DNA from 4 places in the Micromonospora sp. WMMD730 genome. Region 2 is predicted to be linked to each of the others. Evidence: riboswitches for the same ligand, from Rfam matches in the RefSeq annotation. Region 2 holds a riboswitch; each other region holds the start of a gene.
What was found. Region 2 has a riboswitch for cobalamin ahead of bluB (5,6-dimethylbenzimidazole synthase). Riboswitches for the same ligand answer to the same signal wherever they lie in the genome.
Positions count from the first base shown of each region.

Region 1: it holds a riboswitch for cobalamin, as region 2 does, so the genes downstream of both, metE (5-methyltetrahydropteroyltriglutamate--homocysteine S-methyltransferase) here and bluB (5,6-dimethylbenzimidazole synthase) in region 2, are expected to answer to the same signal.
Region 3: it holds a riboswitch for cobalamin, as region 2 does, so the genes downstream of both, cobN (cobaltochelatase subunit CobN) here and bluB (5,6-dimethylbenzimidazole synthase) in region 2, are expected to answer to the same signal.
Region 4: it holds a riboswitch for cobalamin, as region 2 does, so the genes downstream of both, ACN265_RS19265 (peptidase) here and bluB (5,6-dimethylbenzimidazole synthase) in region 2, are expected to answer to the same signal.

Region 1 is NZ_JBMHML010000002.1:4,494,350-4,497,572, forward strand. It holds gene ACN265_RS19240 (Fur family transcriptional regulator) at 1-335, opposite strand, end outside; gene ACN265_RS19245 (superoxide dismutase) at 421-1,035, shown strand; gene ACN265_RS19250 (hypothetical protein) at 1,041-1,301, shown strand; cobalamin riboswitch at 1,686-1,896, shown strand; gene metE (5-methyltetrahydropteroyltriglutamate--homocysteine S-methyltransferase) at 2,011-3,223, shown strand, end outside.
Region 2 is NZ_JBMHML010000002.1:2,118,926-2,122,148, reverse strand. It holds gene ACN265_RS09510 (GNAT family N-acetyltransferase) at 314-613, shown strand; gene ACN265_RS09505 (hypothetical protein) at 738-1,082, opposite strand; gene bluB (5,6-dimethylbenzimidazole synthase) at 1,156-1,800, opposite strand; cobalamin riboswitch at 1,838-2,035, opposite strand; gene ACN265_RS09495 (phosphotransferase) at 2,124-3,077, shown strand; gene ACN265_RS09490 (hypothetical protein) at 3,154-3,223, opposite strand, start outside.
Region 3 is NZ_JBMHML010000002.1:2,838,897-2,842,119, forward strand. It holds gene ACN265_RS12395 (hypothetical protein) at 1-261, shown strand, start outside; cobalamin riboswitch at 860-989, shown strand; gene cobN (cobaltochelatase subunit CobN) at 1,299-3,223, shown strand, end outside.
Region 4 is NZ_JBMHML010000002.1:4,498,033-4,501,255, reverse strand. It holds gene ACN265_RS19270 (hypothetical protein) at 1-308, opposite strand, end outside; gene ACN265_RS19265 (peptidase) at 305-1,348, opposite strand; cobalamin riboswitch at 1,450-1,577, opposite strand; cobalamin riboswitch at 1,796-1,998, shown strand; gene ACN265_RS19260 (hypothetical protein) at 2,215-2,517, shown strand; gene metE (5-methyltetrahydropteroyltriglutamate--homocysteine S-methyltransferase) at 2,659-3,223, opposite strand, start outside.

The sequences.
Region 1 (3,223 bases), 2.4 Mb from region 2:
GCCGGCAACTGCCGCATGTCGCCGCAGGTGCCGCAGACGGCGTGGTGATGGGCGTCGTCGGCGAGCCCGAAGGTCGTCGTCCTGCCGACCGGCACGGTGTGGGCGATGCCCAGCTCGACCAGTTGCCGCAGCACCCGATGCACCGTTGACAGTTCCACGGCCACACCACGGGCGAGGAGGGCTCGATACAGCTCGTTCACGGTGAGATGCCCGCGGCCGCCTACGGCATGGGCGAGTTGGTCGAGTACTCCGCGCCGGGCTGCGGTGTTACGCAGGCCAGCTCGGCGTAATCGCTGCACCGCGGCGTTCACCCGCTCGGTCTCCGATGTGGTCAACCGCCGCTCCTCCCCGCACGATCCTCGGTTCTATTGCAAAATAGTGGCAAGAGCATCAACTTGGCAGCAACCCCGAGGAGTTCTGATGGCGGTTTACACCCTGCCCGATCTGCCCTACGACTACGGCGCCCTGGAGCCGGCCATGTCGGGGCAGATCCTGGAGCTGCATCACGACAAGCACCACGCCACCTACGTCAAGGGCGCCAACGACGGCCTGGAGCAGCTCGCCGAGGCCCGGGCGAAGGGGGACTTCTCCACGCTTGTCGGTTTGGAGAAGACGTTCGCGTTCAACCTGTCCGGGCACGTGCTGCACACGATCTTCTGGGGCAACCTCTCCCCGCACGGCGGTGACCGTCCCGACGGCGAGCTCGCCGCCGCGATCGAGGAGCACTTCGGCACGTTCGACGCGTTCGCCGGGCAGCTGTCCGCCGCCACCAAGGGCGTGCAGGGCTCCGGATGGGGCGTGCTGGCCTGGGAACCGCTCGGACAGCGGCTGATCGTCGAGCAGGTCTACGACCACCACGGCAACGTCGGCCAGGGCTCCATTCCGCTGCTGGTCTTCGACGCCTGGGAGCACGCCTACTACCTGCAGTACAAAAACGTCCGGCCGGACTACGTCGACCGGCTGTGGAACCTGGTCAACTGGTCGGACGTGATCGCCCGCTTCGACGCCGCCCGCGCCACCACGCCAAAGATCTGATCGGCGTGACCAGCCCCACCCCGGCAGCGGCCGAACTGGTCCAACGCGCCGCCGGGGTCATCGCGGCCAAGCACCGCGGTGACCTCGGCGGCGCCGAGGAGCTACTCGCCGCGTTCGGTTCCGAGCAGGCCAAGAGCCTCGGCTTCTACCTCCTGGCAGACCTGAGCCTCGGACTGCTCCGCGCGCAGAGCGGCCAGTCCATGGACGATCTCGTGCGGGAACTGTCCCTGCTCGTCGCCGTCACCGCCACCCCGCCCGACAGCTGACGGCGGTGGTCATCCGGTCGGTGCCGTCGGCACCACCAGACGTGCCGACGGCACCGACCGGAACCCGAGCTCGCGCGGCCCCCTGCCCGCTGTCACCCCCAGCGGCTCGCTCACCGCGCCGCACCACGGGCAACCGAGCGGGTGCATCCTGGTGGCCATGATGGGCGAGCGAAGGCAGCGAGACGGATGCAAGGTGCGACGCCCACACCGGTGGTGAAAACGCTGGCGGCTCGGCGACCATCGCGCTGTGACCCGCCTCGGGTCCGCGAGGCGGAGGATCCTGAGGCCGCACAGACGGCTGAGGCGGCTGGCCACCCATGACCGAGTACCGCGAATCCTGTCCCGCGCCTCGGACGCCGCCTGCAGCAGGAGTCGGTGGGGCGTAGGATCGCGGGCGGTGCTGGTTCGCCTCCCCCGTTTTCGGGTGGGGCGTCGTAAGAGGGAACCCGGTGTGAGACCGGGACTGCCCCGCAGCGGTGAGTGGGAACGACCGCCGTCAATGAAGCACTGGACCGCAGGGTCTGGGAAGCGACGGCCAGTAGGTCTGAGTACGACGCCCACGAGTCCGAAGACCTGCCAGCGCTGCGCGTGCCGCCGGTGCGCGCCGTCGGCGGCCTCTCGGGAGGGCCAGGGCGGAATGCCGGTTACGCCGTGGCGTATCCGCGCTTCCTCTCGGTGGTCGTCGGACACCGCGAGGGAAGGACCACCTGTGACCACCTCATTCGGGCAGAGCACCGTGCTCGGCTATCCCCGTATCGGCGCCCACCGCGAGTGGAAGAAGGCCGTCGAGGCGTACTGGGCCGGCACGCTGGACGCCACCGAGTTGGAAGCCGTGGCCGTCGGGCTGCGTGCCGAGGTGTGGCGGACGCTGCGCGACGCCCGCCTCGATGCGATCCCGTCCAACACGTTCTCCTACTACGACCACGTGCTCGACACCGCCGTCGCGGTGGGGGCGGTCCCCCGCCGGTTCGCCCGGCTCGGCCTCGGTCGACTCGACACCTACTTCGCCATGGCCCGTGGCGTCGATGCCGCGCCCGCGCTGGAACTCACCAAGTGGTTCGACACCAACTACCACTACCTGGTGCCGGAGATCGACCCCGACACCGTGTTCGCGGCGGACCCGGCGAAGGCGCTGAGCGAGTACGCGCAGGCGCGTGACCTGGGCATCGCCACCCGACCGGTGCTGGTGGGTCCGGCCACCTTCCTGTTGCTGGCCAAGGGTGACGATCCGTTCGCCCGGCTCGACGACCTGGTCGACACGTACGCCCGGATCCTCACCGCCCTGGCCGACGCGGGCGTGGCCTGGGTCCAACTGGACGAACCCGCCTACGTCGCGGACCGCACCGCGGCTGAGATCGACGGCCTGCGGCACGCCTACCAACGTCTCGGTGCGCTGCCCCGTCGTCCCCGGATCTTCGTCGCGACCTACTTCGGTGACCTCGGCGACGCCCTGCCGGCGCTGCTGGACACGTCGGTCGAGGCGGTCGGCCTGGATCTGGTCGCCGGCCCGGGCAATCTGCGCCGGCTCGCCGCCGCCGGTCCCCTGCGCGGCAAGACCGTCGTCGCCGGCCTGGTCGACGGGCGCAACATCTGGCGCACGGATCTGCGGGCGGCCGTCGCCGCCGGTGCCACGGTCGCCGGGCTGGCCGACCACGTGGCGGTGTCCACGTCCTGTTCGCTGCTGCACGTGCCGGTCGACCTGTCGGCCGAGACCTCCCTCGACCCGGAGTTGTCCGCGCGGCTCGCGTTCGCCCGGCAGAAGGTCGACGAGGTGGTCCTGCTCGGGCGTGCGCTGCGCGACGGCACCACCAGCCTGCCCGCCCCGCTGCCGCCCGTCCCGTCGGCGTGGCGGCACGATGACGTGCGTGGGCGGTTGGCTGCGCTGCGCCCTGCCGACCGGCACCGTGGCGACTACGCCGAGC
Region 2 (3,223 bases):
TCTCCCCTCCCCGCTGGCATGTACCCCCATCCCCAGCAGTACCGCCGCGATCGTGATGCCCACCAGCCCGGATGGTGACCGGTGTCCTCGCGGTAGCAATCTCATCATCGTTCCCTCCCACCGCAGGTGGAATAGCTCGGCGCCCGCCCTCGGGGCGGGCCTCGCCGACGAGCGTCGCGTGACGTCGGGCCGTGCGGGGGATCCCCATACAAACCCATACCTGCCCACCCGGCAGTGTTGGTGCACCGAGGTGGCGTCCGGTCCGCCGGACACCGCGTCCGACGCCCTCCGCAGTGCGGGAGGTGATGCGAGGATGACGGCCGTGGTGAGCATCGACTCGTTGACTGGACGTGACCGCGAAGAGTGGGAGGGTTTGACCCGGCGTTTCCCCGCGCACTGGGCGGGCCGGCCGGATCGACCCGCGACCGAGGTCGACGACGAGGGCTACGAACGCACGTGGCAGCGCCTGGTGGACGGCGAACAGATCCGGGGCATCTGCGCACGGCGCGACGGTGAGATGGTGGGCATCGCGCATTACCTGTTCCACGCCGCCGTCTACCGGGGATACATCCTGTACAGCTACTCACGAGCTGCGGCCATCACCACGACGTGACCGGCGTCCGGTCGTCGGTGCCGGTGGTCCCGGAAAGTCCGGCGTCGACGCCCGGGTGGTGGTCACACCAGAGCCCGTCCGGCGTACGCGCGTCACCCGCGCGTACGCCGGACGCCGGACGGCCCTACTGCCAGGAGCCGCTGCGGCAGATGAACTGGGTGGTGCCGCTGTACTGGGTGGTGCCGCCGTCGACGTAGCTGTAGCTGGCCCGCACGGGGTGGCCGAGGTTGCTGGCCGGGCAGGTGGCGAAGAGAGTCGGCCCGGCGGTCGTGAAGGTGCCGACACTGCCGGAGTACCAGGTGATGCTCCAGGTCGTCGTGCCGGTGCTGCTGGCGTCGCAGTAGAACTGCGACGCGCCGGACTCGCAGAAGGGAGCCGGGGCGGCGGCGAGAGCCGGCGTGGCGCCGGCGGCGGCGAGGCTCAGGGCGGCGAGCGCGGACGCCGCCAACACCTTGACGGTGGTACGCATGAAACTCCTCCCAACGTAGCCGAGCGATGACTCAGTGCGACGCCAGCCTAGCTGTCGCATCGACGTACCCGAATTAGCTGTTCGGTTGGTCGGTCCCCCGCCGTAGCCACCGGTCGTGGTGGATCGCCTCGGTGAGGGGCCTGCGCCGCCGCCACCCGTGCCGCTCCAGATCGGGCACGGCCTCCAGGTGGGTGACCGGCCCGACGCAGAGCCAGGCCACCGGCCGGATGCCGGCCGGCACACCCAGCAGCTCGGCCAGGAACGGCTCCCGGTAGAAGGACACCCACCCGACGCCCAGCCCTTCGGCGGTGGCGGCGAGCCAGAGGTTCTGGATGGCCAGGCAGACCGAGTAGAGGCCCGCGTCGGCGATGGCGTGCCGCCCGAGCACCGCCGGGCCGCCGCGCTGCGGGTCGTAGGTGACGACCACCGACAGCGTCGACTCCAGCACCCCGTCGATCTTGATACGCGCGAACCGCTCGGCCGCCGCACCGTCCAGAGTGGCGGCGAACGTCGCCCGCTCGGCCTGCACGTGCCGATGGAACCGGCGACGGACGGCCGGGTCCCGGACCAGGACGAAATCCCACGGCTGCGAGTTGCCGACGCTGGGCGCGGCGTGCGCGGCGTCGAGAATCCGGTGCAGGGTGTCGGCCGGCACCGGCTCCCCGGTGAACTCGGCCCGGACGTCCCGGCGGCGGTGGATGGCGTCGTAGAGTTCCACAGGCAGGCTCCCGCTGCGCTCGGCCCACCCCCGACGGGTGGGCGCTCGACGCGAGGCCGGTCTTCGGACTCCCGGATCAACGCCTACCCGTCCGCCTTCCCAGCCCTTGGGCCAGTGGCTGCGCTCCTCGCGCCTGGACGGTCGCTCCCCGGTCACCGCGGCGGGCCCGTGCCGGAATCACACCGGCTTCCCGATTCTCCCCGCATGCGCGGGGCACCTCGCACGATCATGCCGTCGCCGATGCTAACCCGCACCACCGACGCCGGCCGGCCACGGCCCGACCCGACAGCACACGCAGCGGGTCCCCGTGTTCCGGCGTCCACGTGGACGCCGGGGTGTGCGACGTCCTCGCCGAGGTGGCCGGCTGCCAGGCCTACGACGAGGCGCGCTTCGGTCGCTGGACTCCCGTGCGGCGGGAGGAGCACGTCGGGGTCGAGGTGCCGGACCCGTTGCGCAGCGACACGGTGTTCGAGACCGTGGCTTCGGGACGTGATGTCGTGGTCCGCGACGGCGGCGCGGCGACCGTACGAGCCGGTGCCGGCGAGGTCCGTCCGGTCCGGGCGCGTCGAACGACGGAGAGGGAGAACGGCATGACCGAGACGGCCGGCGACGAGGAGCTGAGGCTGCCGCACGGATACACCAACGCGACCAGCCGGGTGGCCGGCACGGTGCGCAAGTCCTACCTGGGGCCCGATGCCGGACAGCGCTTCACGGTCGAGCGGGCCGCACTGTCCGGGCTGGCCGGCAGCTTTCCCGTCCCGGAGGTCCGGGCGGCCCCCGACGGCGAGCTTGCCGTCGCGGAGGTCGCCGGTTGGCATGCGCAGGACGCCCTGGACGGTGGTCACGCCGCTGCAGTCCTGCGGCTGTGCGGCCAGGCCCGGCGACGGCTGTCCGACGTCGACCCCGCGACGGTGCCGGGTCTTCCCGGCACCGGCGAGGTGATCGTGCACGGCGACTTCGGCCCGCAGAACATCCTGGTGAACGAGGCGGTCGACGAGGTGCTGGCGGTCATCGACTGGGAGCTGTGCCATCTCGGCCCGGCGGTCGAGGACCTCGCGTGGACCGAGTGGATCGTACGGATGCACCATCCCCTGGCGGTCGATCACCTCGATCACCTCTTCACCGGCTACGGCGAGCGTCCGGGCTGGGGCGAGCGGCAGGCGGCCATGGTCCGGATGTGCCTGCGGTGTCGTGACTTCTGCGTGCGCTGGGGCGATCCGGTGGCCGTCGCGATGTGGAACCGGCGGACCGCCGCGACCGAGGCGTTCCGCGAGTGAGCGCGGCGGCGATCCCGGCGGCGGTGAGCGGCTGACATCGGTCCGATCCCGACCGGCCTCCCCCGGCTCGGGTCGGTCACCGCTCGATGCTGGCGTACTCGCAGACCGCCGCCGGGAAGCCGCCCGCGCCGAAGCGCAGCTCGACG
Region 3 (3,223 bases), 720 kb from region 2:
GACCTGACCGCGCTGGCGGACTTCGTGGCCGCCCACCGGGGGGTGGAGTTCTATCTCGAACCCGAGACGACCGCCACCGACACCACGGTGGTGGCGATCGCGCACGACGGGGAGTGGATCCGCCGCCGCACCGGCTCCCCACGTACGGCGGCCAAGCTGGCCCACCGGCACGCGGTGCCACTCTACGAGGCGGCGAAGACCGGATACCCGGAGCGGATGCGGGCCTGGAACCGGGCCCACCCCGAGCGTCGCCTCCGCTGACCCCGCAGCCGCGCGTGCAGCGTGGCCGGGGTGGTGCCCCCCGTGGGATGTCGGCCCGTGGGATGTGGGTCCGTGGGGGTGCGGCCACGGCGGCGGGTGCGACCGCCGGCCGCCCCGCACCTCTGACCCTGCGGGGCAGGGGTGCGGGGGTATGTCGTCGCGGGGGCCCTTTCGAGCTGATGACGGTGACGGATCGGCCCCGCCGGGTGGGACGACCCGTACCGCCAGGTCGGGGTGGCCGGGGTGGCGCGGCCCCGCAGCACCGGATGGGCCTGTGACCGGAGGGCCTGCGGCACTGGAGGAGGCGGCCCCGCGGCACCGGGCCGGGGTGCCGCCCTCAGGCTGCCCCGGCCCCGGGGTGCCGGGCGGGTGGCCGGGGCGCTACCCGGCGCGACAACCGTCCGGTCAGGTCGGCCGTGCCGGTCCCGAGTCGTTGACATCATCAGCTCGACAGCGTGCGAGAGAGGTGTCCCGACCGACCAGCTCCGTGCCGCCCGGATCAGCTCCGTGCCGCCCAGTTCCGCGCCGTCGCGGGGCCGGTGGCCGCCGTTGACCTCGGGGTGAGGAGTGTGGCAGCATTCGCGGCCTGACGGCAGTGAAGGAAGTCGGTGCGATTCCGACGCGGTCCCGCCACTGTCACCGGGGAGCGATCCCCCCTCGTGGGTCACGACCGTGCGTGCACGGTTGGAAGGCCGGGGGTGAGCGTCGATCCGGGAGCCAGGATACTTCGGCCGTCGGAGAACCCCAGGGCGTGGACACCCGAGGAGGAACCGATGACGCACAGCGTCACTGCCGACCCGATCACGGTCGGTGATTTCCGCATCACCGTCGAGCCTGCGCCGCCGCGCGCTCCCACCTCTCCCACCGTCGCCGGCCGTCGCCGGGGCGGTCGGCCTGCCGCGTACCGCTGACGGCCGGTCCGGATGCCCCGCCGCCGGCGGGGTGCGTCGGACCTCCGCCGCCGCTGACCGGCGTCCCTCCCGCCCCGCTCGGCCCGGCCCCGTGGTCGAGCCGGACGTCACTCTCCGGAGCCGAACGTGCGCATCCTGCTGCTGTCCACCGCCGACACCGATCTGCTCGCCGCCCGCGCCAGCGCCGCCGACTACCGTCTCGCCAACCCCACCCGGGTCGACGTGGCCGCCGTGCCGGCCCTGCTCGACGGTGTCGACCTGGCCGTCGTACGGCTGCTCGGCGGGCGGCAGGCGTGGCCGGACGGCCTCGCGGCGGTGCTCGGCTCCGGCGTCCCCACGATCGTGCTCGGCGGCGAGGCGGTGCCCGACGCGGAGCTGATGGCGGCCTCCACGGTGGCCTCCGGGGTGGCCACCGAAGCGCTGTCCTACCTGGTCGAAGGGGGCGCGGACAACCTCGCCCAGCTCGCCCGGTTCCTCTCCGACACCGTCCTGCTCACCGGTGAGGGCTTCGACCCGCCCACCCCCACCCCGCCCTACGGCATCCTCGACCACCACCGCCCGTCCACCCCGGTCGACGGGGCGGACCCGGTGGCCGGGCCGCAGGACGGCGGCGGGCGGCCCACGGTGGGGATCGTGTTCTACCGGGCGCACGCGCTGGCCGGCAACACCGGTTTCGTGCAGACCCTGGCCGACGCGGTCGACGCGGCCGGCGGCGAACCGCTGCCGATCTTCTGCGGATCGCTGCGCGGGCTCACCCCCGGCGACGGGCCGCTGGACCTCTTCGCCCGCTGCGACGCGCTCGTCGTCACCGTCCTCGCCGCCGGGGGGACGGTCGCCGCCGACGCCTCCGGCGGGGGCGACGAGGACGCCTGGGACGTCGGCGCGCTCGCCGCCCTCGACGTGCCGGTGATCCAGGCGCTCTGCCTGACCAGCACCCGGGAGCAGTGGGCGGCCAGCGACGCCGGACTGTCCCCGCTCGACGCGGCCATGCAGGTGGCCATCCCCGAGTTCGACGGTCGGATCGTCACCGTGCCGTTCTCGTTCAAGCGGATCGACTCCGACGGGCTGTCGGTCTACGCCGCCGACGCCGAGCGGGCCGCCCGGGTCGCCGGGATCGCCGTCCGGCAGGCCCGGCTGCGCCACCTGCCCAACGCCACGAAGCGGGTGGCGGTCGTGCTCAGCTCCTACCCGACGAAGCACTCCCGGGTCGGCAACGCCGTCGGCCTGGACACCCCCGCCTCGGCGGTCCGGCTGCTCGCCGCCCTCGCCGACGCCGGATACCACCTCGGCGACGCGCCGCCGCCCACCGACGGGGACGCGCTGATCCACGCGTTGATCGCCGCCGGGGGTCACGACGTCGAGTGGCTCACCCCGGAACAGTTGGCCGCCGCCGAGGCCCGGGTGCCGGGGGAGACCTACCGGCGCTGGTTCGACCAGGTGCCGGTCGACCTGCGGGACCGGATGCGGGAACACTGGGGTGAGCCACCCGGCCAGCTCTACACCGACGACGGGGACATCGTCCTGGCCGGGCTGCGGTTCGGCAACGTCACCCTGCTGATCCAGCCGCCGCGCGGCTTCGGCGAGAACCCGATCGCCATCTACCACGACCCCGACCTGCCACCCAGCCACCACTATCTGGCCGCGTACCGGTGGCTGGCCGCGCCGGTCGCCGACGGCGGCTTCGGCGCGGACGCGGTGGTGCACCTCGGCAAGCACGGCACCCTGGAATGGCTGCCCGGTAAGGGACTCGGCCTGGCCGCCGACTGCGCCCCCGACGCCGTCCTCGGTGACCTGCCGCTGGTCTACCCGTTCATCGTCAACGACCCCGGCGAGGGCACCCAGGCCAAGCGGCGGGCGCACGCCGTCGTGGTCGACCACCTGGTGCCCCCGATGGCCCGCGCCGAGACCTACGGCGAACTGGCGAAACTCGAACAGCTGCTGGACGAGTACGCCACCGTGCAGGCCCTCGACCCGGCGAAGGTGCCGGTGGTCCGGGGGCAGATCTGGGAGCTGGTGCACGCCGCCGAACTCCACCACGACCTGCACACCGA
Region 4 (3,223 bases), 2.4 Mb from region 2:
GCCAGACCCCAGCGCGAGGTGCCGGTCACCGTGAAACCGGCCCCCTGCAGGGCGGCCACCCCGGTGGCCGGGTCGCCCAGGGCGCACGCGACCTGCACGCCCCCGCCGAGCGCGGCGAAGTCGACCACGACGGTGACCCCTGTGGTGCCGGTGCAGGCGGCGGCGTGTGCGGCCTGCGGCGCGGGCTCCACGGCGGTCAGGGCGACGGCGGCGACGGCGGCGGCCACCAAGCCGGCGAGCCGTACGCGAACGATGGATCGGAGACGGAACACTTGTCCTCCCGGGTTCAGGTCGGCGCGACAGGTCATGGACAGGTGAGGACCGGTGCGCCGGAACCGGCGGCCGCAGCGGAGAGCGTGGCGTAGCCGTCGCCGGTCAGGCCCAGGACGGCCTGGCCGGTGGCGCGGGTGGCGGTGGCCGGATCGAAGGTGCCGCCGTCGAAGTCGACCGCGCCCCGGTCGGCCGGCGCCGCGCTGCAACCCACCTGCAGGCCGACCAGGTACGCCCGTGCCCGTGCCCAGGCCAACGGCCGGTAGCCGGTGCGGAGCGCCTGCGCGGCGAGCCCGGTGCTGTTGGCGTTCGGGACGCCCGACGAGTCGGCAAAGCTGCCGTTGGCGCGCTGCACCGACACCAGCCAGCGCAGCCCGGCGGCAGCCGCGACCGGACGCCCCGCCGCTTGGAGGGCCTGCACCGCCAGTGCGGTGGCGTCCACGTCGGAGGTACACACCGGCTGAGCGGGCAGCAGCGGGTATCCGCCGTCCGGGCAGCGGGTCCCGGCCAGCCAGGTGGCGGCGGTCGCGGGCACACCGTGCGCCGTGCGGTCCAGGGCGAGGATCGCGAAGGACTGGCTGAACGCATTGCTGTAGTTGCCGTACGCGGACCGGTCGGTGAACCGGCCGCTGGGCGATTCCAGGCCCCGCAGCCGGGCGATCAGGTCGACGCCGCCGACGTCGGTGGGGTCGCCCCCGCGTGCCTGCACGGCGAGGGCGAGCTTCGCGGTCGCGCCCACGTACGCCTCGGTGCCGCCGTCACCAACGTAACCGTCGCGGATGTCCGGTCGGGTGACCCAGTCCAGTGCCTGCGCGCCGAAGTCGTCGGCGACACCGGCGGCGGCGAAGGCGAACACCGCGTCGAGGGTCAACCCCTGGTCGGGGTAGGCGACGCCGTCGAAGACCACCTCGAATCGTTCGCCGTCGACGAGTTGGTGCGCGAGCCAGCCGGCGGCGGCCCCGGCCCGGTCGACGCCGGGGTGCGCGGGCGCGGCGGTCGCAGGTGCGGCGAGGGTGAGAGCGGCGAGTACACCGCAGAAAAGGGCGAGCAGGCGGTGCCGGCTCAGGCGGACGACCATCGGAAGCGCCTTTCCGGCCCGGCGGTCGTCAGAACCCGGACGATCGCCACCGGCAGGCAGGATCGACCGGCCTCCGACCCGTGGGCCACGACGGGTGGGGAACGGAAATCACGCGTGCGGCGGGTATTCGGGCTTGCCGTCAGAGTGTCTGCCACCTCGACGACCTACCGTTGCGGGCCAGCGCCGGACTTCGACCGGACTTCCCCCGCGCACACGCGTTGATGGAGTTGTCGCGACAGTCTGATCTCCGCGACAGGGGATGTCAATGCGCCATCGTTCGAACACGGTTGGTGAGAAACGGCATGATCGCCGTCCTCTCCGGACGAAGCCGGCCGTACCCTCGCCACCCGACACGAACGCGATCAGCAACGGCACATCGCCTCACCGTCGCCCCCCCGGTGGGCGAAACTGCGGCAGGAAGCATCGCCGCGTCGGGACCCGACGCGATATCGTGACACCGCAGTCGGTCCGCCACGCACCACGTGGCGGCGCAAGAGGGAACCCGGTGCGAGACCGGGACTGCCCCGCAGCGGTGAGTGGGAACGACCGCCGTCATCAGCACTGGGCCCACAGGGCCTGGGAAGCGACGGCCGGTAGGCCTGAGCACGACGCCCACGAGTCCGAAGACCTGCCCGCTGCCCACGTGCATCCGCACGTGGCGAGCTCGGCGACCTTCGAGGGCGGGTCGACCATCGTCGACAGCACGACATCCGGTGCTGCGTGCGACCGCACCGCTCCCAGCCGAGTTCGACGACTCGGCATGAGGAGACCCTGATGCAAGCGCCACCAGCACAACGACCCCGTCGGTCAACGTACGGTGTCGTGACTACCGGCACCGTCGGCACGCCAGCCGAACGGAACGGCCAGTGAGTAGGCCCGCCGCACCACGTCGCATCAGAGTCGACGACGAAGATGTCGTCGTCCTCTCGGCAGGGGACTACGAACGTCTCGCCTCCGCGCGACGGCAACTCGGCGCACGCGAAGCGCGAAACCGCAGCCTGACCGACCAGGTGAACACCCTGAGCACACTGCTGGCCGACATCCGGCGCATCGTCGACTCGACGCCGGACTGCTGTGCGACCCACCGCGACGCCGACAGCCGGATCCGTGACCTGGCAGATGCCCAGCGGATCCCGCGACCGCCGGGCATGCCCACACCGACGCCATGAACCACCGCGACACCCACCCGGACACCGCGCAGCACGCGACGGCACCATCCTGGGCCGCCCGATCCTGCCGGAGCTGGGGTCGCGCGAACGACTCATCCGCTCCGGGCGGACCCCAGGGGGAGTCCGCCCGGACCGGCCCAGTCAGCTCGCGCGGACCTCGGCGGCAGCCGCGACGAGGTGTCGGAGGGACGCCTCGACCTCGGGATAGGTGCGGGTCTTCAGGCCGCAGTCCGGGTTGACCCACAGTCGTCGGGCGGGCCCGGCTGCGACGGCCCGACGGAGCGCGTCGACCACCTCGTGGTGCGGTGGGACGCGGGGCGAGTGGATGTCCCACACCCCCGGGCCGACGCCCCGGCGGTAGCCGATCGCGGCAAGGTCGTCGAGGATCTCCATCTTCGAACGCGACGCCTCGATGCTGGTGACGTCCGCGTCGAGCGCGTCGATGGCGGTGATCACCTCACCGAACTCGCTGTAGCACAGGTGGGTGTGGATCTGGGTGTCGTCGGCGACGCCGCCGGTGGCCAGCCGGAACGCGCCGACCGCCCAGTCCAGGTACGCCTTCTGGTCGGCCCGACGCAGCGGCAGGGTCTCGCGGAGGGCAGGCTCGTCAACCTGAATGATCCGGATACCGGCGGCCTCCAGGTCGCGGCACTCGTCGCGCAGCGCGAGCGCCACCTGGTCGGCGGTGTCGGCCAACGGCTGGTCG